DNA from 2 places in the Brenneria populi genome. Region 1 is predicted to be linked to the other one. Evidence: riboswitches for the same ligand, from Rfam matches in the RefSeq annotation. Region 1 holds a riboswitch; the other holds the start of a gene.
What was found. A riboswitch is a leader RNA that binds a small molecule or an ion and turns the genes downstream of it on or off. The one in region 1 is predicted to bind cobalamin.
Positions count from the first base shown of each region.

Region 2: another riboswitch for cobalamin. It lies ahead of btuB (TonB-dependent vitamin B12 receptor BtuB); the one in region 1 lies ahead of VSX58_RS05300 (cobyrinate a,c-diamide synthase).

Region 1 is NZ_JAYWTM010000004.1:117,608-139,468, reverse strand. It holds gene VSX58_RS05390 (sugar phosphate nucleotidyltransferase) at 1-467, shown strand, start outside; gene VSX58_RS05385 (plasmid pRiA4b ORF-3 family protein) at 616-1,227, opposite strand; gene gndA (NADP-dependent phosphogluconate dehydrogenase) at 1,495-2,901, shown strand; gene VSX58_RS05375 (hypothetical protein) at 3,459-3,677, opposite strand; gene VSX58_RS05370 (YjbF family lipoprotein) at 3,758-4,435, shown strand; gene VSX58_RS05365 (capsule biosynthesis GfcC family protein) at 4,445-5,224, shown strand; gene VSX58_RS05360 (YjbH domain-containing protein) at 5,224-7,338, shown strand; gene VSX58_RS05355 (DmpA family aminopeptidase) at 7,610-8,716, opposite strand; gene VSX58_RS05350 (ABC transporter permease) at 8,725-9,567, opposite strand; gene VSX58_RS05345 (ABC transporter permease) at 9,557-10,471, opposite strand; gene VSX58_RS05340 (ABC transporter ATP-binding protein) at 10,480-11,601, opposite strand; gene VSX58_RS05335 (polyamine ABC transporter substrate-binding protein) at 11,709-12,764, opposite strand; gene VSX58_RS05330 (MurR/RpiR family transcriptional regulator) at 12,957-13,793, shown strand; gene VSX58_RS05325 (hypothetical protein) at 13,973-14,137, shown strand; gene VSX58_RS05320 (hypothetical protein) at 14,357-14,809, shown strand; gene VSX58_RS05315 (GHMP family kinase ATP-binding protein) at 14,869-15,729, opposite strand; gene cobD (threonine-phosphate decarboxylase CobD) at 15,722-16,795, opposite strand; gene VSX58_RS05305 (NAD(P)-dependent alcohol dehydrogenase) at 16,873-17,931, opposite strand; cobalamin riboswitch at 18,074-18,300, shown strand; gene VSX58_RS05300 (cobyrinate a,c-diamide synthase) at 18,425-19,837, shown strand; gene cbiB (adenosylcobinamide-phosphate synthase CbiB) at 19,834-20,805, shown strand; gene VSX58_RS05290 (cobalt-precorrin-8 methylmutase) at 20,817-21,461, shown strand; gene cbiD (cobalt-precorrin-5B (C(1))-methyltransferase CbiD) at 21,458-21,861, shown strand, end outside.
Region 2 is NZ_JAYWTM010000010.1:658-9,080, reverse strand. It holds gene murI (glutamate racemase) at 1-284, opposite strand, end outside; gene btuB (TonB-dependent vitamin B12 receptor BtuB) at 229-2,106, opposite strand; cobalamin riboswitch at 2,174-2,428, opposite strand; gene trmA (tRNA (uridine(54)-C5)-methyltransferase TrmA) at 2,559-3,662, shown strand; gene VSX58_RS12730 (YijD family membrane protein) at 3,704-4,087, opposite strand; gene fabR (HTH-type transcriptional repressor FabR) at 4,114-4,743, opposite strand; gene sthA (Si-specific NAD(P)(+) transhydrogenase) at 4,937-6,343, shown strand; gene oxyR (DNA-binding transcriptional regulator OxyR) at 6,326-7,243, opposite strand; gene metF (methylenetetrahydrofolate reductase) at 7,901-8,423, opposite strand, start outside.

The DNA.
Region 1 (21,861 bases):
ACCTGGCGTTGCTGATCTCGCGTTTTGAGAAGAGCGGCAATAGTCAGGTGCTGGTGAAGCATCGTCCTTATGAGGTGCTGCCCGAGTACTCTGTGGTGGAGTGTGAAACGCCGTTGGTGAAAGCCGGGGACGCCTCGGCCATTACTTCAATGGTTGAAAAACCAACGCTGGCTCCGTCCGAAGGCTCCGATCTCTCTGCGGTTGGGCGCTATGTGCTGACGGCGGACGCCTGGCCGATTCTGGATAAGATCCTGCCGGGGGCGTGGGGGCGCATTCAGTTGACGGATGCGATCGCCTCGCTGATTAAAACGCAGCAGGTGGATGCGGTACAAATGTCGGGCCGTAGCTTTAACTGCGGGCGTAAGCTGGGCTATGCGCAGGCCTTCATCTCCTATGGTTTGCGCAACCCGGAATTCGGCAAAGCGTTTAAAGAAAGCATCAAAGCGCTGCTGAAAGAGCAAGCCTGATAAAAGACGCCGTGCCGCAGCCGGTACGGCAGTGTTCGGGTTTTGTATAAATAATCGTTAGGCGCGTTTTCATGCGCCGAACAGCCGGCGAAGGCAACCCCCGACGGAAACATCGGGAGTTGCTTCGGCCGGCATCTCCAGGCAGCGGTTACTCGTCAAGCCACGGCCGGCATCGATCTCTTGTCCAGCGGAAGTAAAGCGCCAAGCTGCCGTTGACTTCATCGGCGTCGAATGCTGCGAAAATATCCGGCGCAACCTCAAGCAGTTCGGCGGGAATGCCCAGCCACTCCAGCGTTTCTTCATAATCTTCATGCGTCGGATCCTGCAGAATGCCGAGCAAATATTCATAACCCGGCGCGCCGCCGCAATCCTCCGGCGGGCACACGCGCTCGCCGTCCAGGCAAAGCAACGGGGCATCGAATTCGTCTGGTTTATAGTTGCTGTTTTCCAATAGAATTTCGTGTTGCCAATCGTCGCCGAAATCATAAAGGTAAATCAGCTTATCGCCTTTGCGCTTGAGTAGTGCGTTGAGGCGGAATAGACCTTCCTCTTCACCCTGCGAGGCGTCTTGCGGTTGTTCGGTAAACCGTTTTTTACCGCAGGCGAATTGGTGAAGATGACTATCTTCCCAGCCCATCACGATTTGCAGTACGTCATGTAAACGATCGAGAGTAATAGAAGAAGGTACGGTGAACTGTCGCCAGACGGCAGGTTTAATGCCGATAAGGCTGACCTTTAGCTGATAAAGTTTCGCACTCATGAAATTCTCCTTCTTACATTAGATGCAGAGGCCTCTGGGTCGAGGGAGAGATGGGTCTTTGAGGTGCATACTACGTAATGGGAGAAATCTCAGCAAGCGGCGGAAACAAACACGGCGTTTGGTTGGTTAGTCAGGGACTATTCCCGCTATCAAACCAATCACTATTCACCCGCCGTAAGCTGAGTTACCATGTTGGCCTGCTTTTGATTGCCGGCGGGGTATGATGCGTACCGCGGGCAGGTTATCCTTCAAACAGGAGTTGCTTTAATGTCCAAACAGCAAATTGGCGTTGTCGGTATGGCGGTGATGGGGCGCAATCTGGCGCTTAATATTGAAAGCCGCGGCTATACCGTTTCCATTTTTAACCGCTCTTCAGATAAAACTGACGAAGTGATCGCAGAAAATCCGGGTAAAAAACTGGCTCCTTACTACAGCGTTGAAGAGTTTGTTGCATCTCTGGAAAGACCGCGTCGTATACTGCTGATGGTTAAAGCCGGGGAAGCGACCGATAAAACCATTGAATCGCTGAAACCCTATCTGGAGAAGGGCGATATCCTGATCGACGGCGGCAATACCTTTTATAAAGATACCATTCGCCGCAATCGAGAGCTGTCCGCTGAAGGATTCAATTTCATCGGCACCGGTGTTTCCGGCGGCGAGGAGGGCGCGCTGAAAGGCCCTTCTATTATGCCCGGCGGTCAAAAAGCAGCCTATGAGCTGGTGGCGCCGATTCTGGAGAAAATCGCCGCGCGCGCCGATGGCGAGGCTTGCGTGGCCTATATCGGCGCGGATGGCGCGGGCCACTATGTGAAGATGGTGCATAACGGCATTGAGTATGGCGATATGCAGCTGATCGCCGAAGCCTATGCGCTGTTGAAGCAGGCGCTGAACCTGAGCAATGAAGAGCTGGCGTCCACCTTCTCCGCATGGAATAAAGGTGAGCTGAGCAGCTATTTGATTGAAATTACCGCCGATATCTTCACCAAGAAAGATGAAGACGGTAAGTATCTGGTGGATGTTATTCTGGATGAAGCCGCGAATAAGGGCACCGGTAAATGGACCAGCCAAAGCTCGCTGGATCTGGGCGAGCCGCTGTCGCTAATCACCGAGTCGGTGTTTGCCCGTTACCTCTCTTCTTTGAAGGATCAGCGCGTCGCGGCGTCAAAAGTGCTGAGCGGGCCGGTTGCTCAGCCGTTCAGCGGCGATAAGGCGGAGTTCGTGGAAAAAGTTCGCCGTGCGCTGTATCTGGGCAAGATCGTCTCTTATGCGCAGGGCTTCTCTCAGTTGAAAGCGGCATCGGCGGAAAACAACTGGGATCTTAACTATGGCGAGATCGCCAAGATTTTCCGCGCGGGCTGCATTATCCGGGCGCAATTCCTGCAAACCATCACCGATGCCTACCAGCAAAACGCCGATATCGCCAATTTGCTGTTGGCGCCGTACTTCAAAAAAGTGGCGGATGAATACCAACAGGCGCTGCGTGATGTGGTAGCCTATGCCGTGCAGCATGGTATCCCGACCCCGACGTTCTCCGCCGCCATCGCCTATTACGACAGCTACCGTTCCGCGGTGCTGCCCGCTAATCTTATCCAGGCGCAGCGCGATTACTTTGGCGCGCATACCTATAAACGTACGGATAAAGAAGGCGTATTCCATACCGAGTGGTTGGAGTAATATCATTCCGGGAAAGAAGGGCGTGATGTTCGCGCCTTCTTTCCGTCATTCCCGCGCAGACGGGATCTGTCGATGGCTGTTTGCGGTTGCGGATGACGATTTGTCGGTTAGGACTATGTTAGATAAGAGCGCCAGATTAGGAAATATCTGGCGCTCTTGTTTTTAAAGGGAAAATCCTCATATTGTTTTGATAAATAGGGTGTTTTGGTTTTCCCCCTTGTCAGTTTGGTTAAAGAAGTCTGTTTTTTTACTGGGATCTTCGTTGTCTAGTGTGTATGGATCTTGCTATTTTTAATAATGTTGCAAGAATTGGGCTTGGGGATGATGGTGTTTAGGATAGTTATTTAACCGCCATACACCTGTAACTCATGACTGGGAGGATCCCAGTATCGGTAGGTCAATGGTAAAACAGGATCTTTTTGCTATAGTCCCGACCGGAATGAAGGACGGGGTATGGTCGTAGTGACGATGCCTCACCCTGAAGTACTTCATGTTCAAAAAAGGAAATCGTAATGAAAAAAGCGTTAATTACACTGGCTGCTGTATTAGCCATGTCGTCAAATGCGTTTGCCGCTGAAGGCGGCGCCGCTGCAGGTTCCGCTGGCGCTGCCGGCGGCGCTGCGGCTGGTACGACTGGAATCGTTGCCGTCAGCGTTGCTGCGGCTGTCGCGGCCGGCGTTGCCGTTGCCGTTGCTAACGACGATGACAATGGCGGTGCGGGTACTGCTACTTCCACCTCTACCGTTACTAGCACGCGTTAATATAGTGTTAACCATAAGGCCACTTCGGTGGCCTTTCTTTTTCCTGACTATTACGCTGTTCAGCGAGAATTCATTCAGTGATAAAAATAAAATCCATGACGACAATAAAACGAATGGCAAAAATGAATATGCTGATCGCCATGCCTATTTTGTCCATTCTTATGACCGGTTGTTCCCAGAAAATGGAATCATTGGGGAAAACGGCGAAGCTGGCTTTTTTGGGGCAGGATGATACGCACGTTAGCGCGCAGCAGGTCGCCAATACCCCTTACGCTTCCGCTTATCTGAAAGTGGGTAAAGCTCCCCAGGCCTTTGTCGTGTTGGCATTTGCTGAACAACAGCAGTTGAAATGGATTGCCGCGGACAAAAATATGGTGGTCACCCAACATGGTCGACTCATCAAAACGCAGGGATTTGGCGAAGATATTACCTATGTCGATAATCTCGCTCAGGATCCGCTGGCGCTGGGGTTGCTGAAATCCACCACGCCGCTGCAATGGCGGACTCGCGTTGAGTGGGCCCAGGTTTTCCGCGGCGGGTACGATCTCACTTCCGTTTTCCTGGCGCGGGGCAGGGAAAAGGTTCAGATTTTAAATCAATCGCGCGAATTGATGCGTTTCGATGAGCGGGTAACCGTCCCTTCATTGAATGAGACCTATACCAATAGTTATTGGCTCGATCCGGCAAATGGCCAGGTTGTACAGAGTCACCAATATATGGGACCTGATATGGCGCTGGTGAAATTTACCGTTTTAAAACCATACGTACAATAAGGGGCTCAAATGTTGTCACTCACTCGTATGGCGACTTTATTGCTGCTGGTTTGCGGCTCGGCGAGCGCCGCACAGCTGACCGTGAAAGATCCGCAGCAAACTATTGCGGTGGTAAAACTCGACGATGGCACGCGTCTGGAAAAATTCTACCAGCAGACCGCTTTACCCGAAAATATCAACTGGCGCACGGCCTTGATATCCGATTTCGCCACCACGCAGAAAGTCTATGCGCAGGGCGACGCGCTCAGGGAAAAGCTGGCCGCGCTGGAAACGCGCTGGCGTAATTCCGGCGATGGCGATCTGGCGATATCCGCGTGGCTGCTGCGTAAAACGCTGGAGCCGATCGACGTTGCCGGCCGAATTCATACCGATCTCGATCCCGATCGCGTACGTGTTTATATTCGCGATAACCGGCCGCTGGTCGGCGAATATGCGCTTTATCTCGCGCCGTACTCCAATCATTTCTCGCTGATTGGCTTGATTAATACCTCTGCCGATGTGGGGGAGCTGGAAACGTCAGGCAGCGTTGCCTTGCGTTCCGGGTGGTCGGTTGAGGATTACATTTCCAGCCGTCGTCTGTTGGCCGGGGCGGATAAAAGCGTCGGTTATCTGATCGGCGGTAACGGGGTATGGCGCAAGGTTCCTCTGGCGCTGTGGAATCGGCAACATATTGAGCCTGCGGCAGGCGAAACGCTGTTTATCGGTTTTGACCCTTCAGTCTTGCCCAGCGATATGGCATCGCTAAACGATCAGCTTGCCGACTATCTTGCAAACCGGATCCCACACTAATGATAAAGAACAAAAACTTTAAACTGGGCTGCCTGTCGTTGGCGATCGGCGGCGTTTTAAGCGCCCAGACGATGGCGGCGGATACGGCGAAAGAAAATGCGGCGACCAACGCCAATACGCGCTTTCAGCCGGCTGGCGTGTCGCAGTCCGATTTCGGCGGCACCGGGCTGCTGCAAATGCCGACGGCCCGTATGGCCGAGACGGGGGAGTTCAGCCTCAACTACCGGGATAACGATGAATACCGCCGCTACTCGGTGTCGCTGCAGCTATTTGACTGGCTGGAAGCGACGGTGCGCTATACCGATATCCGAACGCGTCTTTATAGCAACGATCCCAGCTTCAGCGGCAATCAAAGCTATAAGGATAAGGCTTTCGATCTGAAAGCACGCTTATGGCAGGAGAGTTACTGGCTGCCGGACGTCTCCGTCGGCCTGCGCGATATCGCCGGTACCGGACTGTTCGATAGCGAATATCTGGCGGCCAGCAAGCGACTCGGGCCGTTCGACTTCACCCTGGGCGTCGGCTGGGGGAATATGGCGGAAAGCGGCAATATCAAAAACCCCGCCTGTTCTTTAAAAGATAGCTTCTGTACCCGTACGGCGAATACGGAGACCGGACAGTTCGAAGTTAAAAACTTTTTCCACGGCCCGGCGGCGATATTCGGCGGCGTTGAATATCAAACGCCGTGGGATCCGCTGCGCTTCAAGCTGGAATATGACGCCAATGATTACAGCAATGAAAGCGCCGGGAAAATAAGCCAGGATTCGCCGTTTAACCTCGGCATGGTGTACCGCGTCGGTGATATTCTCGATACCACGCTCTCCTGGCAGCGCGGCAACACCCTGATGTGGGGCTTTACCCTGCGCACCAACTTCGACCGCCTGAAACCGAATCGCATCGACGATGCGCCGCCGGTTTATGCGCCGGTCAGCGACGGGAAGGGCACCAATTGGCAGCAGGTGGCGAAAGAGCTGGATGATAAGGCCGGATATCGCGGAGCCGATATTTATGCCGATCGGCATCAGGTCACCGTGGTCGCCGATCAGACTAAATACCGGGATAACGACGAGGCTAACCAGCGGGCGGCCACGATACTGGCTAACCACGTGCCGGAGGATGTCGCCGAGTATCATATCGTGAAGCGCAATCAGCGGATGCCGATCGCCAGCACCGCGGTGGACGCTAAAGCGTTCCACCAGGTGCAGCAGGCGGCGACGCCGCTGGGTCAGCCGGAGCCGCAAACGCATCGCGCCGAACCGGTGGCGGATATGCGCGGACAGCAGGTGCTGCGCACCGAGCCGGACCGTTTCTCCTATTCGCTGGAGCCGGCGCTGACGCAATCCTTCGGCGGTCCTGAATCCTTCTATATGTATCAGGTGGCGCTGAAAGGCAATGTGGATTATCGCCTGAGCGACCACTGGACCCTCGGCGGCACGGCATCGCTGAATCTGCTGGATAACTACGACAGGTTCAACTATACGGCGCCTACGGATAAAACCACGCTGCCGCGGGTCAGAACCCGGATCCGGGAATATGTCACCTCTTCCGACGTGCTGCTCACCAATTTACAGCTGACGCGCATGGATAATCCGGCGCCGGACTGGTACACCCAGGTGTACGGCGGCTATTTGGAGATGATGTACGCCGGCGTCGGTTCGGAAGTGCTGTATCGGCCTTACGGACAAAGCTGGGCGCTGGGAATGGATGTTAACTACGTCAAGCAGCGCGACTGGGACAACATCATGAAAACGGCGGATTACGACGTGGTAACCGGCCACCTGACCGGGTACTGGGAACTGCCGTTCGTCGAAGGCGCGGTGGCGAAAGTCAGCGTCGGGCGCTACCTAGCGGGCGACAAAGGGGTGACGCTCGATCTCTCCCGCCGCTTTGACAGCGGCATCGTCGCCGGCGCCTTTGCCACGAAAACCGACGTCAGCTCCAGCGAATATGGTGAAGGCAGCTTTACCAAAGGCTTCTATATCTCCATACCGTTTGACCTGCTGCTCTCCGAGCCGACGGTGAAACGGGGCGCCGTCGGATGGGTGCCGTTAACGCGTGACGGCGGACAGATGTTGCAGCGTCGCACGTCTTTGTACGGCGTGACCTATAACTGATAGTCCATCCTTCGCTTCAGGGCATAACATGGCTGTTATGCCCTGAATTTTTCCGGCATCCCCTGTTTCTTTACCATCATTCTTGTTTCCTTGCCGTCATCCCCGCGCAGGCCGTCTCTTAGTCTCAACTCAGGAAGAGACTACGGGCAACAGGTTGTTTTCCCTTTGGCGTAAAGGGGCTGAGTCGGGGGAGACCTTTAAGAGGGCCGTCGCGGATTGCGAGCGCCGTCGGGTTTAAAACGACAGGTAAATAGCCCTCACTGGATACAGGCTAAGAGACGATCGCGGATGGATTCATGCGTTTCACCACCTCATACAGCGCCTGGGGGTCGATAGCTTTACATATCCCGACCGGCTTTTGCATCGGCGCATCTTCCGCGGCAAGCAGCGCGTTGATAACCGCTTCGTGCGTGCAATCGACCGCCGACTGATAGATCGCATCGAAACACTCATCATTCAGGTACTGAAAAGAGCGGTGCGCCGCCGCGATCTGCGGCAGCTCGCCGGCATTCGCAGTACTGAACGCCAGAAAAATGTCGCCGGAATTATTGCCCCCGGGACTCCCGGAGCGGGCGATCCCCAGCGCCGCCCGCCGGGCTAAACGCTGAAGCTGGTGCGGCATCAGCGGGGCGTCCGTCGCCAGTACCACGATGATTGACCCCCGTTCGCGCAGCAACGCCGACGGCGGCGGCGGCGCGATCAGCGTTCCGACCGGCACGCCGAATAGCTCAAGCCAATCCCGCTGGCCGTAATTGGCCTGCACCAGGCTCCCTAGCGAGTATTGGCGATCCTCAATGGCAAAGCGACGCGACGCGGTGCCGGTTCCGCCCTTGAAGCCATAACAGATCATACCGTTGCCGCCCCCCACGTTGCCTTCAGGCGGCGTGCCGGAGCGCGCCGAATTAAGCGCGCATAAGGCGTCCTCCCGGGTAACGTGCAGCCCGTTAATGTCGTTGATAACGCCATCATAGGTTTCGGCCACCACCGGCATAGCCCAGATATGATGCGCTTCCCAGGTAGCGCGGTACTGGGTCAGCATCCACTCCACGGCCGCCTGATGGACGGCGCCGACCGAATGGGTATTGGTCAGGCAAACCGGGCCGACAAAGTAGCCGCCGTCCTTTATCCAATGAACTCCCGTCATTTCGCCGTTGCCGTTTAGCGCATCGTAGCCCGCCCATACCGGCTGCGGCTTGGCCTGGTATCCCCGGGGCAAGATCGCGGTGACGCCGGTTTTTATCCGTTTGCCGTCCCGGCTGACGCCGTCGAGCGTGCGATAGCCGACCAGTACGCCGTCGACATCGGTGATGGCGTTATATTTTCCTGTGGCGCCGGGAAAGCGTAATCCCAATTGGCGGGCTCTGAGTTTGGCCATCATGACTTTCCTTATTTATTTTCATTTCTGTTTCTAAGATAGAGTCCCGCCGCGGCGATCAGCAGCGATATAATAATCAACAGCGTGGCGATCACGTTGATTTCCGGCTTTATTCCGCGCCGGATCATGCCGTATATCTGTACGGGAAGCGTGGTGGCGTCAACGCCGGAGATAAAATAGGTGATGACCAGATCGTCCATCGAGATAATAAACGCCAGCAGCGCGCCGCCGATAATGCTGGGCAATAACATCGGCAGCGTAACGCGCCGGAATGTGACCCAACCGTTGGCGCCCAAATCGTAAGAGGCCTCTTCCAGCCGGGTATCCATGCCCGCCAGCCGGGCGCTGACAATCAGAAAAACATAGCTGCACAAAAAGGTGCAGTGGCCGAGAATAATCGAGGTTCTTCCCAAGGGGACGCCGGCATTGACGAAAAAAATCAGCAGCGCGATGCCTAATAGGATATCCGGCATCATCATCGGCATATACAGCAGGAACCGATAGAAGCCTCGTAGATAAAAACGGTAGCGCATTAACGCCAGCGCGGTCATGGTGCCGATTATCGTCGAAATAGCGGTGGTGATCAGGGCGATGATCAGGCTGTTTTTTAATGCGTTAAGCACCTGTGCGGTGGAATCGATATATAGCGCATTGTCCGATAAATTATTGCTGACGCCGAACAGCGATAAATACCAGTCAATACTGAATCCCTGCCATACCATCATATTAATGGGGTTGGCGTTAAAGGAGTAAACCGCAATCAGAAAGATAGGAAGATAAAGAAAAATAAAGAACAGAATGCCATAACAGTTAAATAGCCATGTTATGAGCCGTGAAAAAATATTACGCTTCATTTTTCCTCCCGTTCGATACGCCGCCGGCGTGGGAATAGCGGCTGCTTAGACAGAGATAGATCAACAGTACGCATAGCACCATCGACATCAGCAACATGGCCAACGCCGCGCCAAACGGCCAGTTTCTGGCGGAGAGAAACTGCTGTTCGATTAAACTGCCGATCATCACCACCTTCGCCCCTCCCAGCAGCGACGGCACGATAAAATTTCCGAGGCTGGGAATAAACACCATAATGGAGCCGGAAATTACGCCGGGCAGCGTCAGCGGGAAAATAACCCGGCAAAAGGTTTTTACCCGGTTGGCGCCCAGATCGTAGGAGGCTTCGATCAGGCGCGAATCCAGCCGTTCGACGCTGGCGTAAACCGGAAGAAACATAAAGGGAATATAGATATAGGCCATGCCGATCAACACCGCCTGTTCGGTATAAATCAGATCCAGCGGCTGGGCGATCGCTCCTAGAGCCTGTAGCAGGGTATTAAGAAATCCGCTCGGACGCAGAATAAGCACCCAGGCATAGAGGCGTACAATCAGGCTGGCGAAAAACGGCAGCGTGATAAGGAAAAGTAAAAAGTTGCGTATCCTGGGCGATTGGCTCCTTACCCAGAATGCGATCGGGTAACAGATAAGCAGCGAAACGATAGCGCTCATCAGAGCAATGCGAAAAGAGGTCAGAATAATTTTTAAATAGAGAATATCGAACTCTTCCTGGGTGCCGTCCGCCCAGCCCAGTATGCGGCCATAGTTATCGGAGTAATAGCTCCACTCCACGCCGCCATACATGCCCGGCGCGAGTACGCTGAATACCGCCATGATCGCCAGTGGAATAAACAGACAGACTCCCAGCAACAGCGTGATCGGCGATAGCAGCCCGATAAGCGGAAATGATTTTTTCCATTGACTCATGGGTATCCTCAACGCGGCAATAGATGACAAGCGGCAGCGGCATACCACAGTGTGATGCGGCTGCCCGGCGCCAAATCATCGTGAGCGGAGTCGGTCAGGCGGATCAGCGCCTTGACGGTATCCCCCCGATCGGCGTGCACAATAACCTCGATATCGCTGCCCATAAAGATCGTCTGGCTGATAACGCCGCTCACTTCGCCATAGCGCGTCTGGCCGCTATCGGGCCTGACGCGATGGAAATGCTGAGGCCGCAGCAACAGCCATAGGCGCGTCCCCGTTTGGTACGGCTGACGCTCTTCGGCCAGCCAGGCGTCCCCGGTTTCACTGGTTAGCCGCAGCGTGCCGCAGTCCATTTTCTCTGCGATCTCCACGGCGATCATATTGCCTTCCCCGATAAAACCGGCGACAAAAGGGTTGGTCGGCGTATGGTAAACGGCCGTCGGCCTGTCGTTCTGCTGTATTTTCCCGCCGTTCAGCACGATGATCCTGTCGGACATGGTCAGCGCCTCATCCTGATCGTGGGTGACGAAAATAAATGAGATGCCGAGCTCGGCCTGCAGGCGCTTAAGCTCGAGCTGCATGCTTTTACGCAGGCTGCGATCCAGCGCGGACAAAGGTTCATCCAGCAGCAGGAGCGTCGGGCGATTAATAATGGCGCGCGCCAGCGCCACGCGCTGCTGCTGGCCGCCGGAGAGCTGGGCGGGGCGGCGCTTTTCCATATTCAGCAACCCCACCATTTCCAGCGTTTCGGCCACGCGGCTATTCCGCTCCTGACGCAGTACGCCGCGGATATCCAGACCATAGCCGACATTGTCCGCCACGCTCATATGGGGGAAGAGGGCATAGCTTTGAAACACGGTATTCACCGGCCGCAAATGCGGCGGTATATCATTCATTTTTTTCCCTAAAATCAACAGATCGCCGGCATCCAGCCGTTCGAACCCGCTAATAATCCTCAGCAGCGTGGTTTTGCCGCATCCGGAGGGGCCTAGCAGCGTAACGAACTCATTGTCCCTGACCGAGAAAGAGAGATCGTCCAGCGCCTTAACGCTATTGCCCTCGGGGGTTTGATAATATTTAACGGCTTTTTCAAGCGACACGACGGTGCGAAATTGGCGGTCATGACTCATTGTCTATTCCCAGTAGCGAGCGTCCCGGTGCGGGGCATTGACGTTGGCGTATGGCTAGCGCGCGATTTTACGGCGCGCATCGGGTCGGCCGGCGCGCGCCGGCGGAGCTAGTTGGCGCTGCGGAATTTCGTCCAGGTGCGGTCATACAGGCGCAGGCCTTTGCCCAAATCGTCGAATATCTGCAATTTCTGACGGATCTCTTCCGGCGGATTGGCGGCCGGATTATTTTTCAATGCATCGGGAAGCAGCGCCACGGCATCGCGGTTCGGCGTACCGTTCATCTGCTGCGCGGTATTCATCGCGGCGATTTCAGGCTTCAGGAAGAACGCCATAAATTTTTTCGCATTCTCTTTGTTGGGCGCGTTGGCCAGTACGCACATATTCTCCTGATACATGGTCGCGCCCTCATCCGGAATGACGTACGCCAGATTTTCCGGATCCTGCGACACATACATCAGCGCGCCGACGAAATAGTGGGCCGCCGCCACATCGCCGGATTGCACCAGCGGAATGCTTTCATAGGTCAATGCGGAGATTAACGGCTTACGCGCGGTTAGCCAGTCGGACGCCAGCTTGAGATCGTCAGGATTGGTGCTGTTGACGGATTTATGGTTAACGATTAAGCCGACGCCCAGCGTTTCGCGCATATCATCAAGCATGATCACCTTTTTCCCTTTCTCGGCTTCGCTGAAGAAGTCTTTCCAGGAAGTAATCGGCTTATCGACTTTTTTCTTATTGTAGAAAATACCGACGCTGCCCCAGGCGTAGGGCAGACAATATTCGCCGGCGGGATCGCTTTTGGCGCGTAAAAATACCGGGTCGATATGTTTAAAGTCGGGCGAGCGGTTAATATCCGTACGCGCCAGCAGCTTCAGCGCCGCCATGGCGTCCTGCATGTGCACCGAGGGGAATACGATATCGTAGCCGCTGGCTCCCGCCTGTATTTTGGCCAGCATCTCTTCATTGCTGCCGTAGGTGTCGAGTTTTACATTAATGCCGGTTTCCTGGGTAAAGCGCGTCAATACTTCCGGGTTAATGTAGTCCCCCCAGTTATATAGCCGCAGCTCGCCGGCGGCTTTCGCCGGTAAGCTGCTGAATGCGCAAGATAACGTTACCCCGAAAATGATGCTCTTCATCCAACTTGTTTGGTTAATGATGTACATTTTTCTTCTCCGGTGGGCTTGCTGTTTAGCAATGGGGACTAAACTGATAGAGTGTTTGACAGAATTCTGTCGTTTCCTGTTTTTTTGCAATTAATATGCCAGAAAAAGATCGGCGCACGGCTTGGTGGTATTTTTATGTCATCTTTTTTTATCTGGTATTTATATGTCTTTCTTTATTAAGGAGGTAACAAGATGCTTGATGCCAGACTGGAGAAGCTGGAAGGCAATCTGACGCCGTCGGAAAAGACGTTGTGGGCCTATATCAACGCCAATCTTGAGAATATCGCCTTCGAAAATGGTGCGACGCTTGCACAAAAAAGTGGCGTTAGCCCGAATACCGTCAGCCGCTTCTGTCGCCGCCTGGGCTACAAGGGGTTGAAAGGGCTGAAAGAGGATCTGCGCGATGAGGTGCGGGTAAAGTCATTGCTGAATACCACGTTGCTTGAGCGCGTCGAACAGCAAAACGATGACTTAACCGTTCATCTTAATAATGAGATAGCGGCGTTGGTTAAGTTTTGGGAGCAAATCGGCAGCGAACGCTGGCAAGAAATTGTTCAGCGCGTAAGCCAGGCGGAGCGCGTTTTCGTTTGCGGCTTCCAGACGATCCGCGGTCTGACGGAGGATTTCGCCAACCGATTGTCGCTGGTCAGATCCAATGTCGAGTTTCTTGATATTTATGGCGGCGTATTGGGCGGATGGATTGATAGCGATGACAAACGGTGCTGCGTCCTGCTCATCGATATCGCTCCGTATGCCGATGCGGGCATCGCCTTTGCTAATGAATGTATGCGGGAAAACGCCGATCTGGTGGTTTTCACCGATGAGTATGGCATCGCCAAATATATGAATACGCCGCATATCGTCACCATTACCACCAAAACCGGCTTGATACTGGAGTCCACCGCCGGGTTGGTGAATGCGCTGAACGTGCTGCTGCACTGCGTGGCGAGCCGCAACCGCGATAAGCTAAAACAGCGCCTGGCGCGCTTCGAAAGCCGCGTGAAACGTCTGAATCTCTATCGCACATGAGCCGCCGGCGCCGGCTGATGCATCGCCTGAAATCAGGAAGGCGTTTTGATTGATACAGAAATAAGTAGGCTGATGTAACATAATGTTTATAAGCATATTTTCAGGATGATTCCGCATTGTTTGCCGATGGTTGCCCTCCTATTATTCGCTGGTGATATCCCATCAACACTGAGGTGAACATGAGTCGTATTTTTAAAATCATTGGGGTGATTACATTAATCACGGCGCTGAGCGGTTGTCTGTTTCCGCCTCCGGGTGGCGGCGGCGGCGGCGGCGGTCATGGCGGCGGCCCCGGCGGTCCTGGTTTCCAGGATGCGCACGGCAGTCAGATGGGGCCGCGCTAAGTTTTTATCCTTTAGACCAGCAATCGATACTATTGGCAGGCAGGTTTTTCCTGCCTGTTTTTTTATGGCGGACGTTCTGCCCCTCACCCTGCGGGCCGCCGCGCTTTTCTTTAGCTCGCTGATAGCGATAATGATGCTAACGCTATGATAGCGATGCTATTATGCCCCTCTCTTTCATTGCGTTTAAGATAACGATTGTCTGAATACAGGAACGGAATAATGCAAAAATTACGTTATATACTCGGTCTGGTCGCGATACTTTTATTGGCGCAGATGGCGGGAATCAGCGCTGTTTATGCGGAAACGCCGCGGCCGCCGATCGCCAATATCGTGAAGGCCTATCAGGGAGCGGAAGGCGCGCAGATCTGGACATTGCGCATTGGCGAGCCCGCCGAATCGCAGGCGCTGGTGCAGATCACCGGCATCGATCATCACTGGAACGGCAAGATCCAGAAGATGAATGTCGAAAAACTCGCCAATAGCACCCGTTACTGGCTGAACGTAGACGGTAAGAAGTTTGTCGCGCTGATATTGAATCAAGGCTACGGCGAACTCTATCTGCCCGGCGAAGCGCAGCCCGTGCAAATCGGCTATAGCAAAAACCTGTCCGAGCAGGGGAATGCGGAAGCCTTTCTGACCGACTATCTACAGCAGCCGGCTGGCGATAAATAACCCCCTGCCTCGTCCCCGCAATCATTAGGCGGGGCGCCGCTTTTTCCGACGGCGCGCCGTTAGCGCACGCCGCCGGCGACCATCGACAGCAAATATTGCCGCGGGTAGTGCCGCGTAATTCCGCGCCGATGCAACTGGCGGCATACCTTCTCGACATCGTGGCGGCGGCGGTCGAGCAGCAGCCCGACCACGCTGCCGCTGTGCGCCACGTTCAGACCGTAAAGGCCGTTGGTTTCCACCGCATCCAGCAAATCGTTAAAGGCCGGTTTGATTAGCAGTCGCTGGCTGGCGATGGCGCTGAGGGTACAGGCGTCTCCCAGCCGGTGGCGATCTTGCGCCGCCGCGGCCGAGCGGAATAGCCGCCAGGCGCGCTCCAAGCGATCCGCCTGCAGCAATAGCGCCCGGCGGCGATCGCGGCGGTGATAATCGGCGGTGTTCAGGGTTTGCGGGCTTTCCAGCAGCAAAATATCGATATCCGGCTGCCAGTCGCAGGCGATCGCGGTCGCCGCCGTCTGGTGATCGAACAGCGTGAGCCGGCGGAATAGCGTGCTGTCGGTAGGCTCCAGGCGGACGCACAGCGCGGCGAGCGCCGTTTCATCCAGCGTGCCGCCGAGATGGCGGGCGGCGGCCAGCGCGGTCGCGGCGATATCTGCGGTACTGCTGGCCATCCCTTTCGCCACCGGAATGGTGGAGTTGAAGTCAATGCGCAGCCCGCGCGCCGCATCCGCCGGGAAGCCGAAGCGGAGCAGTACGCTTTCCAGCATTTGCCGCATGCGCGGGCGTTCGTTCAACCCCGGTTTGCCGTCGGTGATCGACACGCTGCAAAACCAGTCCACCGGGCAGGAGATCAGCTTCTCTCCGCCGAGTATCCAGCCCTGAATCAGCTCGCCGCAGGAGGCGGGGCAGCGCGCTTCAGCCACGGCCGAAAACTTGACGTAAGGCGGCGATCAGCCGCCGGTTATCGCCGTCGCTTTTAACGGCGACCCGATAGTGAGCGGCGCTCAGGCCGGGGTAGTTGGCGCAGGAGCGAATAAGAATCCGCCGTTCCAGCAGCGCGTGCTGGAGGTCGATTTCCGGCCGCAGGCAGCGCAGAAAAATATAGTTTGCCGCCGGCCGCCAGACCTGAAGTTCGGGGATGGCAGCCAGCTCCCGGTAAAGCCGGGGTTGCGCGTCGGCCAGCCAGCTGCGGGTCGCATCGATATAGGCGCGGTCGTCGAGAATCATTTCGCCCGCCAGCGCGGCGAACGCATTGATTGTCCAGGGCTCCCGCGCGCGCTTCATCGCGTCGACGCCCTGGCGATCGCCGCTGACCAGATAGCCGAGGCGCAGGCCGGGAATGGCGAAAAACTTGGTCAGCGAGCGTAAAATATAGAGCCGGGGGAAGGCGGATAGGTGTGGAATCAGCCCCGGCGCATCCGGCAGAAAATCGATAAAGGCTTCATCCACGATCAGCGCGGTATCGCGCCGGCGGCAGCGTTCGGCGACGGCCAGCACCAGCCGGGCGTCGGGCATCAGGCCGGTCGGATTATTGGGCGTGGCGAGAAACAGGCAGTCGTAATGCGCGTCGTCGAGCGCGGCCAGCAGGCGCGCGTCGGGCTGAAAGCCGTCCGCTTGCGTCATCGCATACTCGTCGATGACGCAGCCGACCCGCCGCAGGGCGCGGCGGTACTCGGCAAATCCCGGCGTCAGCAGCAGCGCCCGGCGCGGTTGAAGATAGTGCGTCACGGCATAAATCAGTTCGGTGGCGCCGTTGCCCGCGATAATATTCTCCACCTGGCAGCCGTGAGCGCGGGCGAGCGCGCCGTGCAGCTCGCGGTATTCCACGTCGGGATAGCGCTGCGCGCGCTCCAACTGGCCGACTATCGCGGCTTTTAGCGAAGCCGGCATGCCCAGCGGATTGATATTGGCGCTGAAGTCGATGATATCGTCGGTATTCGCGCCGATCCTCAATGCCATTTCCAGTATATTGCCGCCGTGTTCGCTCATGGTATCGCCATCTTTTTGCTGCCCATTTTGGGCATCAGGGTAGCATAAGCGAAGGAACGGCGGCCAATGCCGCCGGGTCAGAAACTCGCTTTCAGCGAAGCCATCTCAATGACGAAGCGATAGCGCACATCGCTTTTCAGCATACGTTCGTAGGCGGCGTTGATATCCTGCATCCTGATCATCTCGACATCGCAGCTGATGCCGTGTTCGGCGCAGAAATCCAGCATCTCCTGGGTTTCCTGAATGCCGCCGATCAACGAGCCGGCGATGGCTTTGCGGCCCATCACCAGCGACGCGCTGTGTACCGTCGGTTCAATCATCTCAATCAGGCCGACCAGAATCAGCGTGCCGTCGAGCGCCAGCGTGGCGAGATAGGGGTTGAGGTCGTGCTGCATCGGCACCGTATCAAGGATAATGTCGAAACGGCCGGCGGCCGCCTTCATCTGCGCGTCATCGGAAGAGATGACCACGTTATCCGCGCCCAGGCGGCGGGCCTCCTGCTCTTTCCCTTTGGAACGGGTGAACAGCGTAACCTCCGCGCCGAGAGCCTTGGCGAACTTCAGCCCCATATGTCCCAGACCGCCCAGACCGACGACGGCGACCTTATCGCCGGGGCCGACATTCCAGTGTCTTAAGGGCGAATAGGTGGTGATCCCGGCGCACAGCAAGGGCGCGGCGGATTGCATATCCAGCTTGTCGGACAGGCGAAGCACGAATTTATCGGCAACGATAATACGTTCGGAGTAGCCGCCGAAGGTCGGCTGGCCGTCGTGACGATCGACGGCGCCGTAGGTCAGAGTGGCCCCTTCATGGCAATACTGTTCCAGCCCCCCTTCGCAGGCGTCGCAGCGTTGACAGGAGTCCACCATACAGCCGACGCCGACCCAGTCGCCCTCTTTAAACCGCGTTACCGCTTTACCCACGCCGGCCACCTTGCCGATGATTTCATGCCCGGGAACGATGGGGTATACGCTGCTTTTCCATTCGTTGCGCGCCATATGGATATCGGAGTGACACACGCCGCAATAAATAATGTCGATGACCACATCATCTTCCCGCGGGTCTCGGCGGACGAATTGGTGCGGGACTAACGGGCTGGCGGCATCAAGCGCGGCAAAACCATGTATATTTTGCATTGCGATTTCCTCTCTATTTATTGCACGACATCAAGGGATACTCTCCGCGATCCAGTATGATGCATACTAGGTTGTCATGCGTTATGAATTTGTGAGGTATCCCGTCGATAACGGGATGATGAGTAGATAAACGGATGTAAATAAAAATGTATCGCCGTCAGGTAAGACGCCCTCCATCCGACGCGGATGGAGAGATCTTATCAGGGAAGGGGGTGTGAATCCCCCGCAGCCCCCGCTGCTGTGATGCCGACGAACCCGTATCCCCCTGGATGTCAATCATGAAAGGGGAGGCCACTGATCGAGACGATTGGGAAGGCGCGGGGGAGGATGACGCTAAGCCAGAAGACCGACCTGACAGCTATACCCGTAGGGTATATAACCTTATTCAACTCCTTCGGTGGGAAGCGGGTTGTCATGCGATGCGCACCGCGGCGATGCCGGCGGCGCGTGCGCTTTTGACACCGTATTCCCGGCCGAAACGTCGGGATTTTTTATGTCGGGCTTAAGTCAAATAAAACCGGTCGGGTCCGGTGCGCATAAAAAGGCGTTTGTTATCGCCGGCACCGGCAGCGGATGCGGTAAAACCACCGTGACGCTGGGAATTCTGCGGGCGCTGATGCGGCGTGGGGTCGCCGTTCAGCCGTTCAAAATCGGCCCGGATTATCTGGATAGCGGCTGGCACAGCGCGGTGTGCGGCGTGGCCTCCCGTAATCTGGACGCCTTTATGCTGCCGGCGTCCACCCTTAACGGCCTGTATAACCAGCATATGCGCCGCGCCGAGGTGGCGGTGATCGAAGGCGTCATGGGGCTGTACGACGGTTACGGCACGGATCCCGATTATTGCAGCACGGCGGCGATGGCCAAGCAGCTGGGGTGCCCGGTGATTTTACTGGTGGACGGCAAGGCGGCATCGACGTCGGTGGCGGCCACCGTGATGGGCTTTTGCCGTTTCGATCCCGCGCTGACCATCGCCGGCGCGATCGTTAATCGCGTCAATTCGGCGCAGCACTACGCGCTTATTCGTCACGCCATTGAGCACTACTGCGGCATCCCGGTGCTGGGGCGGCTGCCGGTGATGGATGACGTCGCTCTGCCTTCCCGCCACCTCGGCTTGATACCCGCGCAGGAGCGGGTTAATGACGATCTCCGCTGGCAGCGGCTGGCGCGGCAGGTTGAGGAAACCGTCGAACTGGATCGTCTGCTGGCGCTGTGCGGCGATGCGCCATCGCCCGCCGGAGAGGCGCCCGTTCTACCCGCCGCTGCGCTGGCCGACGGTCTGACGCTGGCGCTGGCCGATGACGAGGCCTTCAATTTCTACTACCCGGACAACCTGGATCTGCTGGAGCAGGCCGGGGTGCGTATCCAACGTTTCAGCCCGCTTCACGACCGCCGGCTCCCCGACTGCCAGATGATCTATATCGGCGGCGGCTACCCGGAAATTCACGCGCCGCGGCTGGCGGCCAATACCGCGATGCATCGCGCCCTGCAAGACGCGCATCGGCGCCGTATTCCGCTGTATGCCGAATGCGGCGGGCTGATGTATCTGGGCTCCGCTCTGACCGCGCCGGACGGGCGGCGTCACGCGATGGCCGGCATTCTGCCCGGCGAGAGCGTCATGGGAAAACGGCTGACCCGCTTCGGCTACTGCCAGGCGCGGGCGACGCGCGATACGCTGCTGGCGGCGGCGGGCGAAACTCTGCGTGGCCATGAATTTCATTATTCCGACTTTTCCAGCTCGCTGCCCCCGGTTTTAGCGTGCGCCAAATGGCGCGACGGCGCCGTCGTCCAGCAGTGGCAGGGCGGCTATCAGATCGAACAGACCTACGCCGGCTATCTGCATATTCATTTCGCCCAGCGGCCGGGGCTGCTCGATCGTTGGCTGAGCGCCGCCCGGAGGCAGCGATGAGCCCGACGCTCGCCGCCTGGTTCGCCGCTTTCCTGCTCGATTGCTGGTTGGGCGATCCGCCGCGCTGGCCGCACCCGGTGCGCTGGATCGGCGCGCTGATCGCCTGGCTGCAGCGTGGCATTCGCGCCCGCTGCCGCAGCGAACGGGCGCTTAAGGCCGGCGGCGCCGTACTGTGGCTGGCGGTGGTGAGCGCCGCCTGGGCGGTAAGCTGGGGCGTGTTGACGCTGCTGACGTCGCTGCATCCGTGGCTCGGCTGGCTGGCGGAAGTCTGGATGATTTACACCTGTCTGGCGGGGCGCTGCCTGAGCGACGCGGCGCTGGCGGTGCACCAGGCGCTGCGGCAGGGAACGCTGGCGGAGAGCCGTCGCCGGCTCTCGTGGATCGTCGGGCGCGATACCTCGCGTCTTGAACGGCCGCAAATTACCCGGGCGGTGGTGGAAACCGTGGCCGAGAACAGCATCGACGGGGTGATTGCGCCGCTGTTTTTCCTGCTGTTGGGCGGCGCGCCGCTGGCGATGGCCTACAAGGCGGTGAATACCCTGGATTCGATGGTGGGCTACAAAAACCCGAAATACCGGGCGATCGGCTATGTTTCCGCCCGCATGGACGATCTGGCGAACTATCTCCCCGCGCGGCTGGGGTGGCTGCTGCTGGCGGCGGCGGCCTGGCTGCTGAAAGAGGACTACCGGCAGGCGTGGCGCATCGGCTGGCGCGATCGCTACCGGCACGCCAGCCCCAACTGCGCCTGGTCGGAGGCGACGGTGGCCGGCGCGCTGGGCGTGCGGCTCGGCGGTCCGAATACCTATTTTGGCGAGCGGGTAGAAAAACCCTGGATCGGCGATGCGCGGCGGGAGATCGCGCTGAGCGATATCCCGCGCAGCGTCAACCTGATGAGAGTGGCTTCTTTACTGGCGTTACTGCTGTTTAGCGCCGCCTATTTTCTGCCGTCGGCGATATTGGCGGCATAAGGAACAGAGCGATGAACTATCTTCAACAACCGCAGGATATCGAACGGCAAAGTTTCGCCATCATCGGCGACATTATCGCCGATGAGCGTCCCGATTACCGTTTCGCCGATGCGGATCGGGAAGCGATCGTTAAGCGCGCGATCCACACCACGGCGGATTTCGACTGGCTGGACACCCTCTATTTTTCGCCGCATGTGGTGGAAGGCATCAAGGCGGGCCTGCGCGCCGGCTGCACGCTGTATACCGATACCACCATGGCGCTGTCGGGCATCAATAAAACGCTGCTGGCGCAATTCGGCTGCCAGTGCCGCTGTTTTATCAGCGATGCGCGCGTGGTTGAGCGGGCGAAAGCCGAAAATATCACGCGCTCGATGGCCGCCGTGGACGTGGCGCTGGAAGAGCCCGGCGACAAGCTGTTTGTCTTCGGCAATGCCCCCACCGCGCTGTTTCGGCTGCTGGAGCACGCGGCGGCGAAACCGGACTCGGCGCTGGCGGTTATCGGCGTGCCGGTGGGGTTTGTCGGCGCGGCGGAGTCGAAGGAGGCGCTGATAACCAGCTCGCTCTCCTGTATCGCCGCGCGCGGGCGCAAGGGCGGCAGCAATGTGGCCGCCGCCATCGTCAACGCCATTCTGTATCGTATGCGGGAGAGCCAGTGAACGCCGATGTGCAAAAACCGTCAATAGGGCTGGATAGCGTCTGGCACAACGGCAAGCAATACCGCAAGGGCTATACCACCGGCTCCTGCGCCACGGCGGCAGCGAAGGTGGCGGCGCTGATGGTGCTGCGCCAGCAGACGATCGATCAGGTCTCCATCGTGACGCCTTCGGGCGTGACGCTGTATCTCAATGTCGAACAGCCGTTGATTGAAGGAGGGCAGGCGACGGCGGCGATCCGCAAAGACGGCGGCGACGACGTGGACGCCACGCACGGCATGCTGATTTTTGCCCGCGTCACCCTGAACGACGGGGGAGATATCCATATCCGCGGCGGCGAGGGGGTGGGCACCGTCACGCGCAAGGGCATCGGCCTGCCGATCGGCAGTTCGGCGATTAACCG
Region 2 (8,423 bases), on a different contig from region 1:
TTACAGGCAATCACCACCAGCGCCAGTGGGTGACGCTGCTGAATAGCGGCAACAATTTTAACAACGCGCTCGATAATAAACTGCTGAGGCTTTTCGCCATAAGGAAATGCTTCATTGTCGAACGCATAGATATAGTGAAGATCCGGCAATAATCGCCGGATCTCATCAAAAACAGACAACCCGCCTACGCCGGAATCAAACACCAGCACGGTGGGACGGGCTGGCAGGTCAGAAGGTATAGCTTCCGGAGAGATAGTACTCTCGTCCTGCCGTACGGTAGCCATATGCCGTCTCATAATCTTTATCAAACAGGTTGGCGATTCTACCACGAACTGTCAGATGGGGGGTTATCGGATATGAGGCAGAAAGATCGATCGTGCTATAACTGGGCAACACTCTCTGCTGAGGATTGTAGGATGAACTTCGGTTGTCATAACGCCGATCATAGTACTGCCACGCGATATCCATATCGACGTTAAACATTGTCCAGTCAAGCTGATATTTCGCCTGCCGCTTCGCGCGGCGCGGCAGAACCTCATCCGTCCGATCGTCTCGAGGATCAATGTACTGTAGCGTTATCCGGTGCGTGAAAATGCCGGTATCCAGATTTCCAGTCCACTCTACGCCCTTGATGGTGGCGGAATTGATATTGTAGTACGCGTTGTTGCCATAGGTAATAAGGTTCTGAATTTTGTAGCGATACGCCGACAAACGCCAGTCGATCGGCCCGGTAAGCCCTTCCAGCCCCGCTTCCCACTGTTTTGATTCCTCGGGTTTCAGATCCGGATTTGAGGAAATTGCTGGAGAGTAGCGACTAGCGCCAAATTGCTGACCTAATGACGGTGTAAGAAAACCCGTGCCGTGAGAGAGGGTTATGCGATAATTATCAACAAACGCCCAGCCCAAAGCGGTTTGCCAGGTACCATGCCAGCCAAACTGCTCGTCTTTATCTTCACGGCCGGAAGCTTCCAGAGTGAAACGGCCAAACTGCTGCTGTCCTGTCAGATAGATGCCGGCATTATCTCGTTTATAGATGTCTGAGGTAGTCTCATTAGACGATGTCAGCCGCTCTTGCTTCCAGTCCACCCCCGCCCCTATCGCCCCTTGACCAACAACGAAATTATTTCCCCATTGGACGTAGCGCTGTTCCATACGGTCGAGAGAAGTTCCCTCGTGATAGCGGCCATAAATACTGCTGTAGTTGTAATCTTTGATTTTCTGGAGACTGGCGATGAGTTGAGACGAATAACCGCCTGAGTTGAACCGCATCCCCGCGTCCCAGGACTGATTATACAGTTGGTGCTCATCAGCGCTGTAAGAGGGCGAATAGGGTGCGCTACCCAGATCATAATCAGCGTTGTTGGCATATCCATAGCCCCTAAAAAACCCTGCAACATTCTCATTAAACTGATGTTCCAAACCGCCCCAGAAAGACTTGCTGCGGTATCCATCCCGGTCGCTATCCAGCCCCCAGGTAGAGTTTTTTTGGACATTAAACCCTTTTGTCGTTTTGTAAGCACCGGCTACGGTAGCTACCGTGCCGCCAAAGCGCTGGCGTAAAATCCCATCATATTCCTGATACCCCTTGGATCCGGCGCCTGCGCTAATCTCGGATTTTTCATCTCCCTTTTGAGTAATGATATTAATCACGCCGCCAATCGCTCCCGAGCCATACATGGCGGAGCGAGGACCACGGATATACTCGATACGTTGTACCAATGAGAGAGGGAACTTATTTAAATCAGGATCATTAGAGATGCCCGAGCGGGCGACAGGGACCCCATCGACCAAGACCAACGTATGTTTTGCTTCCGTACCACGAATAAACGTCGAGGAACTCTGTCCCATTCCCCCAGTCTGCGCGATATCCACACCCGGCAAACGACGCATCACGTCCGTCAAGCTTTTCGCCTGCCAGCGATCGATATCTTCGCGGGTAACGATATCCATCGGCGCCAGCACGGAGGAAACGGGTTGAGGGAAGCGGTTTGCGGTAACGATTATTTCATCGTTATTTTCTTGCGATGAATCCGTACTCTCCTGCGCCCAGACGGGAAAGGCCGCGACAGCAAGCGCTGTCGGCAGCAATATTTTTTTATTAAGCATGTATCAAGCATCCAAACGATATAGAGGATGCCGCATTACCATGATGAATAGCACGCGATGATCATGGTCGCTGCGACGTATACCGGCAGGTCTTCGGGCTTGGGGCCGCCGTTACTCTCATTCCCGAAACATCGTTTGTCGCAAACATGATTCGTAACAACCGTTCGTAACAACAAAGAGCGATGACTTCCCATCTTTAAAGAAGACAGTGTCTGCAATAATGCGATCGCTCTGACTACCCTTACCGCTGCGCGTCAGCTCCAGATTCACACTGGATTCCCTTTTAACTTGTAATAAAAGGCCGGATTTTCATGCTACGATCGCGTTATCCAGAGGTCTAGTCTCTTATTTCATTACAGAGTAATAACATTGCAAAACTGGACTTCTCAGCCGGATTACCTGGAGTTTCCGGCTAACAAAGCCCTTTTCGATGCCATTCAGATGAGAAAACCATGACGCCAGAGATCCTGCCCGTTGAGCAATACGACAACCAGCTAGCACAAAAAACAGAACGTCTTAGCAACATGATGGCATCATTTAATGCGCCAAAACCCGCTGTTTTTCGTTCCCCCGTCACCCACTACCGCATGCGCGCGGAGTTTCGTATCTGGCATGACGGCGACGACCTTTACCACATTATGTTTGATCAGCAGACCAAACAGCGTATTCGCGTCGATAGCTTTCCGGCCGCCAGCAAACTGATAAACCAGCTGATGCCGGAGCTGATCGCCGCCCTGCGCCCCAACCCGATTTTGCGCCGCAAACTGTTCCAGATTGACTACCTGTCCACGCTGAGCGGCGAGGCGGTGATTTCCCTGTTGTACCATCGGGCATTGGATAACGAATGGCAACGGCATGCCGTCGCGCTGCGGGACGCGCTGCGCGCGCGGGGTTTCCGGCTACAGCTGATTGGACGCGCCACCAAGACCAAGATTTGTCTGGACCGGGACTATGTTGACGAACGTCTGCCCGTGGCCGGACGCGAGATGATTTATCGGCAGGTTGAAAACAGCTTCACCCAGCCCAACGCCGCCATGAACATTCAGATGCTGGAGTGGGCGCTGGACGCCACGCAAGGTTCAACGGGGGATTTGCTGGAGCTGTACTGCGGCAACGGCAATTTCTCACTGGCGCTGGCGCGCAATTTTGACCGTGTGCTGGCGACCGAAATCGCCAAACCGTCGGTCGCCGCCGCGCAGTACAATATCGCCGCCAATCGCATTGATAACGTGCGGATTATTCGTATGTCGGCGCAGGAGTTTACCCAGGCCATGAATGGGGTTCGTCAGTTTAATCGCTTACAAGGTATCGATTTAACGGATTATCGCTGTGAAACCATTTTCGTCGATCCGCCGCGCAGCGGGCTGGATGCGGAAACGCTCAACATGGTGCGGGCCTATCCGCGCATTCTCTACATTTCCTGCAACCCGGAAACGCTGCGCCAGAATCTGGAGACGTTGACGGAAACCCATCAGATAAGCCGGCTCGCGCTGTTTGACCAATTTCCTTACACCCATCATATGGAGTGCGGCATCCTGTTGGAAAAACGCGCGTAAGCGCATCGTTGCGCAGGCGGGCTTAGCGCCCGCCGTCAATCTCATGCCTCCGGGGCATCGCCCTCATCGGCGGCGGCCCGGGATTTCAGCCTGAGGCCAATCCACAACACCAGCGCCACGCAGAGCAGCGAAGGAATGAAATTTGATCCTATGGCAGGGTATTCAACCCGCACGATGGCGCTGTAAAGCAGTAACCCCAGCAGAAAACTGGCGGCCACCAGCAAAGGCGCGCTTTCAGACATACTGCGGTCAACATAGCGCTGGTGCAGGCAATATACGGATAAAACCAGCGCAATCAGAGGAAAGATTGAAAATGGAACCAGCGCGCTGAACAACGCCGAAAATGAACCGTTAATGGATAAACCCGCGACCAACGCCAAAATCAGCGTTCCTTTTTCCCGATAGTGATGAGATGGTTCTGTCATGGCTTTTCTCTTCTCGTGCCTGTGATTTACGACGTACTTGCCCCGCTATCCTGCTCTTTCCGGTACCAGTAATAGGCGCCTTTGGAAATCATACGCAGCTGTAATACCAGCCGCTCTTCCAGCTGTTTCCGCTGCTCCAATCCGACATCCAGCGCTTCCGCCCCGGCGCTGAAAACAATGGTCACCATCGCTTCCGACTGCGCTTCGGCGAAGCTGCGCGGGATATGATTTTCGACCTCCAGATAGTCGGCCAGTTCAGCGATAAAATGCTGAATCTCACGCGCCACGGCCGCGCGAAACGCGGCGGAAGTCCCCGAGCGTTCACGCAATAACAGCCGGAAGGCATTGGGATTGTTGCCGATGAACTCCATAAAGGTGGAGACGGACGTTTTGATCACGCTGCCGCTCTTGGCGATGCGCTGGCGCGCCTGACGCATCAGCTGGCGCAGCATCAGCCCGCTTTCATCGACCATCGTCAGCCCAAGTTCGTCCACATCACGAAAGTGGCGATAAAACGACGTCGGCGCGATACCGGCCTCGCGCGCGACCTCTCGTAAACTCAGGCTGGCAAAGCTGCGCTCCGCGCTCAATTGGCTGAATGCCGCTTCAATAAGGGAACGGCGCGTCCGCTCTTTCTGTTGTGCTCTGACACCCATTATCCTGCCCAAATCATCCGTTTTCCTTGCTAAAAAAGCACTATAGCAACTTTATTGTCGGCATACTGAGACAAAGTTTGTCATATTAAAAATGTGACCGTAGGTTTCCATAATAAATACAGGGAATATTGGGTTCCGCTGCGCCGAGTGTTACAATCACGTTATTGTTTTGTATAAGATGAGTTACCCTACAATGACCACACCAAAACAGTTCGATTATGATGCCATCGTTATCGGTTCCGGCCCCGGCGGCGAAGGCGCCGCAATGGGATTAGCCAAACAGGGGGCAAAAATCGCGGTGGTTGAACGGCATTACAACGTCGGCGGAGGCTGCACCCATTGGGGAACCATTCCCTCAAAAGCGCTGCGTCATGCCGTCAGCCGTATTATTGAGTTTAACCAGAACCCGCTATACAGCGATAAAGCGCGCATTATCAGTTCCTCTTTTTCCGATATCCTGCGTCGCGCGGACAGCGTTATCGGCCAGCAAACCCAGATGCGTCAGGGCTTTTATGAGCGCAACCAGTGCGAGCTGTTCTCCGGCGAAGCCCGTTTTATTGATGAACATACCCTGGCGGTTCATTATCCGGACAACTCTCACGATACGCTGACGGCGGCCAATATCATCATAGCCACAGGGTCGCGCCCCTATCGCCCAAGCGAAGTAGACTTCAACCACTCCCGGATCTACGACAGCGACTCCATTCTGCAACTCGATCACGAACCGCGGCATGTCATTATTTATGGTGCGGGCGTCATCGGCTGTGAATATGCGTCTATTTTTCGCGGTCTCAACGTCAAGGTCGATCTCATCAACACCCGCGATCGCCTGCTGGCCTTCCTCGATCAGGAGATGTCGGATGCGCTCTCTTACCATTTTTGGAACAACGGCGTGGTCATTCGCCATAACGAAGAGTTTGAACGTATTGAAGGCATGGCGGATGGCGTTATCGTTAACCTCAAATCCGGCAAAAAAATGAAGGCCGACTGCCTGCTGTACGCCAACGGACGAACCGGCAACACGGAAACGCTCGGCTTGGAAAATATCGGTCTGAGCGCCGATAGCCGCGGGCAGATAAAAGTCAACGGCATGTACCAGACCGGTCTGGCGCATATTTACGCCGTCGGCGACGTCATCGGTTACCCCAGCCTCGCTTCCGCCGCCTACGATCAGGGGCGTCTCGCCGCGCAGGCGATCGCCAAAGGAAACGCCAGCGCCCATCTCATCGAGGATATCCCCACCGGGATTTATACCATTCCTGAAATCAGTTCGGTCGGGAAAACCGAGCAGCAGCTAACGGCGATGAAGATTCCCTATGAGGTAGGCCGCGCGCAGTTCAAGCATCTGGCGCGCGCGCAGATTGTCGGTATGAACGTGGGAAGTCTGAAGATCCTCTTCCATCGCGACACCAAACGGATACTGGGCATCCACTGCTTCGGCGAGCGGGCGGCTGAGATTATTCATATCGGACAGGCGATTATGGAGCAGAAGGGCGAAGGCAATACTATCGAGTACTTCGTTAATACCACCTTCAATTACCCGACCATGGCGGAAGCCTATCGAGTCGCGGCGCTGAACGGATTAAACCGCCTGTTTTGACACGTTTTCCATATAGCCCTGCATATGTTCACGGATGGTATCGGCCAGTTGCTCATAGCGTCCGCGCAGCGGCGAGCCGGGGCGATAGACCAGCGCGACGGTGCGCTTTGGCTCGGGCTTATAACAAGGCAGATAGCAAACGCCATCGCGTTCGCGTTCGTGCGGTACCGCCAGCGACGGCAGCAGCGTGATGCCGCTGCCCGCCGCCACCATATTACGCAGCGTCTCCAGGCTGGTGGCGCGAAAATGCGCATCCTCGTCCGCGCCGGCCTGGAAACAGAATCCCATCGCCTGATCGCGCAGGCAGTGCCCATCTTCCAACATCAGCAGTTTTTCGCCGGCCAGGTCGGCCATCGCCACGCGCTCCCGGTTTGACCAGGGGTGATCCTGATAAATCGCCAGCTTCATCGGCTCATCGAACAGCGGCACTTCAATAAAGGCTTCGGACTCTTTCACCAGCGCCAGGATAGCGCAATCCAGCTTGCCGCTGTCCAACTGGGCCAGGAGTTGGTGGGTCTGAGCCTCGTGCAGATACATTTCAAGCTTGGGGAACGTGCGGTGCAGCATCGGAATAATTTGCGGCAACAGGTAGGGTCCGACGGTCGGGATCAGGCCGATATGCAGCGGCCCTGACATGGTTTCGCCCTGCTGGCTCGCCATCTCTTTCAATACCTTAACTTCGCGTAGTACCGTACGCGCCTGTTCAACCAGCAACAGGCCCGCCTGGGTAAACAACACTTTTCTACTGGTTCGTTCCAGCAACATAACGCCCAATTCATCTTCCAGCTTGCGGATTTGTCCGCTAAGCGTTGGCTGACTAACGTGGCAAGAGTCTGCGGCACGCCGAAAATGACGATGTTCTGCTAGCGCCACCAGATACTCTAAATCCCGAATATTCATTTATTATTCTCCTTATCACGATAGCAAGTAACGATAGAAAGATTAGCGACGAATGGTTATTCCTATCAACAGTTAAAACGAATAGTCGATTCCATCGCAGCGTATCAGTTTATTTTTACCCAAATAAAACAACACCTTTACTAATCGGTCGGGCCCACGTCGATCGGCCGGAAAGGTAAGAAAATCCGCAGATGACGTCTCCATACGCGCAAAGGCGGCCGGTCGAATTGGGGCGACAGCAAACGCGTCGTTCAATGATAAAACTGTCATTACTTTCTTTTCACCACAGAGGCTTTTAACGGCCAGATCCTCCGACCATCTGCCACGCTATAACGAGTTAGCAGACGTATTCAAGCAATTTGGCATGAATCGCATTTTGTGTATTTTTATTAACGGCACATTTATCGCATAAGTTCAGGCCATGAGACGGAAAAAAGATAATATCGCATTTAGCACTGATAACAGCAGATAGATAAATAATGGTAGGGATGTATAGGCATATAAAATGAGTTATGGCGTTATCACAGAACAAATCAACACCTTATCTCAGCTACCCTTTCCCGATACATAAGCATAAAAAAACCCTGTCAGAGCAGGGTTTTGAAGTGAACGACGGCGTTTTGAGCAATTCCTGCGCGCAACGGCGCGCAGTCCCATTCAGCCAACCGCCGGGCGGACCCCCAGCGTATGGCAAATCGCATAGCTCAATTCAGCGCGGTTGAGGGTGTAAAAATGAAAATCTTTTACCCCTTCGCGGCTCAGAATTTTCACCATATCCATGGCGATAGACGCCCCGACCATTTTGCGGGTTTCAGGATCGTTATCCAGTCCGTCGAACATTGAGGTCATCCAGTTCGGTACGCGCACGTTCGTCATGGTGGCGAAACGCTGCAATTGTTTAAAGTTGGAAACCGGCAGAATTCCAGGCACAATCTCCACGTCAATACCGGTGGCGACGCAGCGATCGCGAAAGCGAAGATAGCTTTCCACATCGAAAAAGAACTGGGTGATCGCCCGATTGGCGCCGGCGTCAATCTTGCGCTTCAGATTGATCAGGTCGGCCTGGGCGCTTTTGGCTTCGGGATGAACCTCCGGATAAGCCGCGACGGAGATGTCGAAATCCCCCACTTCTTTTAGCAGAGCGACCAGATCGGCGGCATACATTTCCGGTTTACCGCCG